Regions from separate parts of the Psychrobacter nivimaris genome, predicted to be linked through region 2. Evidence: predicted binding sites of a transcription regulator. Region 2 holds the regulator's gene; the other holds the start of a gene.
The links. The regulator PhoB, encoded in region 2, activates phosphate uptake and scavenging genes when phosphate is short. The targets are predictions, from matches to a motif close to TGTCATNAANCTGTCATAA.
Positions count from the first base shown of each region.

Region 1: the regulator PhoB is predicted to act here: its motif matches at 1,728-1,746, upstream of ACHEVO_RS11070 (porin).

Region 1 is NZ_JBHOFX010000004.1:374,552-377,990, forward strand. Features, by position in the region: gene ACHEVO_RS11065 (porin) at 587-1,633, shown strand; gene ACHEVO_RS11070 (porin) at 1,881-3,002, shown strand; gene ACHEVO_RS11075 (CTP synthase) at 3,198-3,439, shown strand, end outside.
Region 2 is NZ_JBHOFX010000007.1:51,542-54,980, forward strand. Features, by position in the region: gene asd (archaetidylserine decarboxylase) at 16-852, opposite strand; gene dtd (D-aminoacyl-tRNA deacylase) at 1,127-1,579, shown strand; gene phoB (phosphate regulon transcriptional regulator PhoB) at 1,692-2,396, shown strand; gene phoR (phosphate regulon sensor histidine kinase PhoR) at 2,455-3,439, shown strand, end outside.

The sequences.
Region 1 (3,439 bases), on a different contig from region 2:
TATTTGAGCATACTTGATGGGCAAGTATGCCAGTCATTCTTGCTCATTTGTAACTAATAAATGTGTCAAAGATAAGTCATAAACTATTTTATGAGCGCTATTTGTTTATTGATAAATAGCGCTTTTTTTTGGCATATTACTTAGTATCTATTACATGCGTTTAAGACTATTAGTAACGGTATTAACCAATATTATTCGTATCTAATTGAGTAAATAGAAGTTTTTTCACAATCGTTCAAATATAAGAAACCATCTGTTATTCGATAACGCGTGTATCGAAAAAGCAAAAAAATATGTTGCAAATTATGTCAAAGTTGTTATGCTTGTATTCGAAGTATGAGTTTGGTAACGGATGTTACGCACGGAGCAATAAAGACCAAACGTTACATGGCAGTTGCGTTGTTTAATCCCAGTCATGTGTGTCATGGTTTTTTACCTTACTGTAATAGAAATTCGCCACACTTGTTTCTGACTAATCTCGGTAGCCAGTTACACATTATATCTTTGAGGATTTGTGACGATACCATTATGGGCGCCAGCTAATAATAGCTTGCTCATTACTACAATTGTAAAGTGGAGATACCCCATGAAAAAACTACTTTTAGCTACAGCAATCGCAGCCCTATCTGTATCTGCAGCCAATGCAGCACCTACCGTTTATGGTAAAGCTTTCGTTACTGCTGACTATGTAAATGCTGAGCGTGATGGCGACAATGATCTATATGACGTAGATAGCGATTCAGTACAAATCAACTCAAACATTTCACGCCTTGGTTTCAAAGGTTCTGAAGCGATGACTGCTAACACTGATGTTATTTATCAGTTAGAGTATGGCATTGCTATCGATGGTACTGATGACAACATCGGCTTCAAAAGCCGTGATACTTATCTTGGTCTAAACAACAAAGACTTTGGTCAGTTCCGTTTTGGTCGTAACTACTCAGTAACTGACTACATCAACAACGTGACTGTTACTGAAGGCTACTGGGATAACCTAGGTGTTAGTAACCTTGATATGGAAGGCGATGTACTTGATGCTGTAACTATGGCTGATGGCGGTCGTGTAAACAACTCTGTCGTATGGATTGCACCTAAATATAACGGTTTGCCTTTAGAGCTTGCTCTTCAATACGGTGCTGACGAATCATTTGTTTCTGACAGTGATGACCGTGACAGTGGCTATGGTGCTTCTTTAATGTTTGACCAAGGTACTGGCTTCACTGCTGGTGTTGCTTACGAAAAAGACATGAGCCAAACTGGTGACCTTTTACGTGGTAGTGCTACTGTTGATCTAGGTAAATACATGGCTGCACCAGTTATGCTAGGTGCTATGTATCAAGTAGCTGATTTCGATGACGGTGCTAAAGACGAAAAAGGTCTAATCGTAAGCGCTGAAATGGGTCTAAACAACTTTGCTCGTCCAGCCTCTGTATATGTACAGTATAACGGTACTGAAAACTTAGCTGGTGTTAACAACCGTGATTCAGATCAAGTGGTTGTAGGTGGCAAATATAACTTCAAAGACAACATGATTGCTCATGCTTATATTGGTAACAACTCTGCTGAAGATAAAGATACTAATACTGATCTTGATGTATTCGCATTGGGTGGCGGTCTAGAATACTTATTCTAATATCACACTTAAGTAGAATATATAAAAAACTCATCCTTCGGGGTGAGTTTTTTTATGCGATAAAGAATGATAACGGCTATGTAAACTTTGGTTTTTTCATCTTACTGTAATATTTGCTTGGTAAAGTTATGTCTAAGCAGTTCTTATGGCTCGCTATATATATGGTTCCGAAGGTGTAAGACCTTGCCATTATATATCTAACGATCTTAGATCATTTATCACTCAAATCGTAAAGTGGAGATATCCTTTGAAAAAATTACTTTTAGCTTCAGCAATTGCAATGCTATCAGTTTCTACTGTTCAAGCAGCCCCAACTGTCTACGGTAAGGCATTTGTGACTGCTAACTATGTAAATGCTGAGCTTGATCGCCAGTCGATGGATTTGCCAAACGATGCTATCAATGTTAATGAAGACAATAGCTCGGTACAAGTTAGCTCACACTCTTCACGTTTAGGATTCAAAGGATCTGAGGCAATAACTGCTAATACAGACGTCATCTATCAGTTAGAGTACGGTATCAAGATCGATGACAGTGGCAGTGACAATATTGGCTTTAAAAGCCGAGACACTTATCTGGGTCTAAAGAATAAAAACTTTGGCCAATTCCGATTTGGACGTAACTACTCAGTCTCTGATTATGTTAACAATGTGACTGTAAATGAAGGGTATTGGGATAACATTGGTTCGAGCTCTTTAGGTAGTAGCAATACACTAACTGAAGCACTTACCTTGACTGATGGTGAGCGTATCAATAACTCAATCGTGTGGATTGCGCCTAAATATAACGATTTACCAGTAGAGCTTGCACTACAGTACGGCGCTGATGAGTCTTTTGTTTCTGATAGTAGTGATCGCGATAGTGGCTTCGGTGCTTCGTTGATGTTCGATCCGGGCACTGGTTTTACCGTAGGTGTTGGGTATGACAAAGATATGAGTGTCACAGGTGAGATTCTACGCGGTAGTGCTAGTGTCGACCTAGGTAAATACGTGGCTTATCCAGTAAAGCTAGGCGCGCTATACCAACAAGTAGATTTTGATGACTCAAACGATGAAGAGAAAGGTTTAGTCGTCAGTGCTGAAATGGGTCTAACCAACTTCTCACGTCCAGCTTCTGTTTATCTACAGTATGATAAGACTGAGAACTTAGCAGGTCTAGGTGGCAATGATTCTGACCAAATCGTATTGGGCGGTAAGTATAAATTCAAAGACAATATGATTGCACATGCTTATATCGGTAAAAACTCTGCAGATTTAGAAAATGGTCTCCTAGTAGTCAGAGACTACGACAACAATACTTCTGAAGAAGTTGTTGCACGCGGTGAGGCGGATGTATTCGCTATCGGTGGCGGTTTAGAATACAAATTCTAAATTAGATTTTTGTATAAGTTATTCATAAAGACTCATCCTTCGGGATGAGTTTTTTGTTGCGTAGCGTTTTAATAATAGAAAAATGTTTGCTACCAACACGAAAATATAAGAGTTTCAGACAGTTTGCATTTTTGCCCTATATTTTATGGCGTATTTTTAGTAAAATCCTTCTTTACCAATTACCGACAGAGTACTATGACCAAGTTTATATTCGTGACCGGTGGGGTAGTGTCCTCACTAGGAAAAGGTATCACCGCAGCTTCTCTTGCAGCGGTCTTAGAAGCACGTGGCGTGACTGTCACGATGACCAAAATGGATCCGTATATTAACGTCGATCCAGGTACAATGAGCCCGTTTCAGCATGGTGAAGTATTCGTCACTGAAGATGGCGCAGAGACCGATTTAGATTTGGGTTATTACGAGCGCTTTTTGCGTCA
Region 2 (3,439 bases):
TTTTATACAGGCGTGTTATTGAGCGTTCGCCATTCCTAGCAACTGTCCCATTTGCACGACGCCGTTGGCTTGCATACTATCTAGCCAGTCAGCCTTTGCTGCTTTTGGTAATACTACGATAGCCGTTGAGCCTAGATAGAAGCGTCCAAGCTCTTCGCCTGCTACAAACTGCATGTCATGATCAGACTCGAATATGTCGTCAGTACGAGCAATCTTGCCTGTCGCGACGGTTTCGATACCAGCGACAATCATAGCACCAACCATCACAACAGCTGCTTTGCCATACTTGGTATCAAACATACAGACCAGACGTTCATTACGCGCAAACAAGTCTGGCACGTTAGCCGCCGTAGTATTGTTGACCGAAAACAGTGTACCAGGCACATAGCGAGTCTTAGTCAATGTGCCAGTAAATGGCATATGCACACGGTGATAGTTGCTAGGCGCCAAGTAGATAGTCGCAAAACTGCCATCAGCGAAATAACTGCCATCTTCACTATCAGCAAGTAGTTGGCCGACATCATAGTGACGACCTTTTGCCTGTAGTAGTTTGTGGTCTTCGATTTGTCCTAGCTGAGAGATAATACCGTCCGCAGGACTCACGATACCGTTTGCAGTGGCGTCGATAGTACGAGCGTCTTCTTTTAACTCGCGGGTAAAAAAGTCATTAAAACTTTCATAAGCGTTAAGGCTTTGGCGTTCGTACTCGTCTAAGCTGATATTATAAGCTTTGGCAAAGCTACGGATAAAGGTGCGTTTGACATAAGGATGGCGACTGGCGGCCAAACGTCCAGCGACTTTACTGAGCTTTTGCTGCGGCACAAGCTGTTGTAAGGTGGTAAATACATTCATAATAAGGCTACCAAAATAAGGTGTAATGTAATGGGGGCGTGTTGGAAATTCGACCATGGCACTGACAGTGGCTAAAATTGCGCCATACTACGTTGTAGATCTAGATAAGGCATGAGCATTATCGTCGTTTTACGCCTTGTCTGGAACAGTTTTAGCGATCCGCAGTACCTATTTGTGAATATCAAACACGCCCTAATAATAGTTAAGTTAATGACGGTATTTTATCATGGACAGCATATTATTGTATGGCCATAATCTGTTAAGGAATTAGTAAATGAAAGCACTCATACAGCGGGTGAAGCACGCTAGTGTGGTCGTCGATCAGCAGTGTATTGGCGAGATTGAGCATGGGGTATTGGCATATATTGGCTTAGGGCATGAAGACGATTTCGCCGCTGCCCAGCGTATGATTGACAAAATACTGACTTATCGCATTTTTGAAAATGACGATGATCCGGCCAAATTTGGTAAACTGGATAAAAACGTTCAGCAGGTTGCTGGTGGGTTGCTTTTAGTTTCACAATTTACCCTAATGGCAAAAACAGACAAAGGGCGCCGACCAGACTTTGGTGGAGCAATGGTACCTGCTGCGGCGCAAGCGTTATTTGAACAATTGGTCGACTATGCCAAAACTAAGCACCCTAACGTGGCAACTGGTCAGTTTGGTGCGGATATGCAAGTGTCGAGCGTCAATGATGGGCCGCTCAATTTTTTACTAGAAATCTGATTTTAGAGTGTCATCAAGCTGTCATAATTAATCCGTTTAATAGGTAGAGACTGGTGAGTATATATCGCCTTTTTACATGCTAGATTTTGTCCTCTAACACCGAGAATGTCCTATGTATAATGAGCAAATTTTGATTGTTGAAGATGAGCCTGCGATTCGTGAAATGGTTGTCATGACGCTAGAGATGGCTGGGTTTGATAGCTTGCAAGCGGCTGACGTGTCAGAGGCGCATCAGCAAGTGGTCGATCATAGACCGTCACTGATACTGTTAGACTGGATGTTGCCAGGTGACAAGAGCGGTGTGGATTTTTGTCGTATGCTCAAAAACGATGAGCTGCTCTCTGAAATACCAGTCATTATGCTAACGGCAAAAAGTGAAGAAGACAGTAAGGTGCATGGTCTTGATGCAGGGGCAGATGATTACATGACCAAGCCTTTTTCGACTCGTGAGCTGATTTCTAGAATCAAAGCCGTACTACGCCGCAGTAGCGCGATGAGCAGCGACAAACCTATCGAAATTGGACAGTTAAGTCTAGATACCAAGAGTCAGCGCGTGACAGCTGCAGGTAAAATCGTTGATGTTGGGCCCACAGAGTATCGTCTATTGGCATTTTTTATGAGTCACCCTGAGCGCGCCTATACACGAACGCAGCTGCTCGATCAGGTATGGGGCGGCAATGTATATATCGAAGACCGAACCATCGATGTGCATATCAAACGTCTACGTAAATTACTGCGACCTTATGACTGTGATACATTGATACAGACAGTACGCGGGACAGGCTACCGATTTTCTAGCCTGATTGAGCCAAGTTAATCTTGTACAAATAATGCCGCAGCGATATTGAGGCAGCGGATAGTGGTAAGGATAAGAAATGGACAAGATAGCGCCAGCACAACGTGAGCAATCAGCTCTATTAGAGCAAATATCTACTCAAAGTACAGCTGAGCAACTCAAAAAAATCGGCAGTGCACTACGAGCCTTGCGCGATGCAGTGATTTTGCTCAATAATACTGACGGTTTAGAGTGGTGGAATCAGGCAGCACAAGACTTATTGCTGCTACAGCCAGAGGACAAAGGTCAAAATATTTTTGACTTTATTACTGTACCTGAGTTCCGCCAGTACTATGAAGGTACAACGATACCCAACGATGGCGTCCATATAGAATCATGGCGAGATCCTAGTCGCTACTTGAAGTGTGAACTGACTCCTTTCGGTGATGAAAAACTGCTGTTTGTATATGACGTGACCCGCCTGCGGCATTTAGAGCAAATGCGTCAAGATTTTGTGGCGAATGTCTCGCATGAGCTTAGAACACCATTAACTGTGATGATGGGCTATCTGGAAAATTTCTCCGATCAGCCAGATATGCCGCCGCAATGGCGTCGCGGTTTTGAGCTGATGACGCAGCAAACTGCCCGTATGAACAGAATTGTGAACGACTTACTGCTACTGTCTAAGATTGAAATCGAAGAGTCACACGAGCTGCATTACATAGATATGACTAAGCTACTAACCAATATCTACGACGATGCACAGGCCTACAACCAAGCATACAAACACATCATTCATTTGCATATAGATACGTATGATGGGCTGTACGGGTCAGAGATGTACTTAAATAGTGCGCTATCCAATTTGGTAATCAATGCGATCAAATATACGCCAAAGGGTGGCAATATCACTATCAGCTGGACAAGGACGTCTGATGGTTGCCGTTTCGCGGTTGAAGATGATGGGATCGGTATTGCGTCAGAGCATATCGCCCGTTTGACAGAGCGTTTCTATCGTATCGACAAAGGTCGCAGCCGTGCGACAGGTGGTACGGGGTTGGGACTCGCGATTGTAAAACATGTAT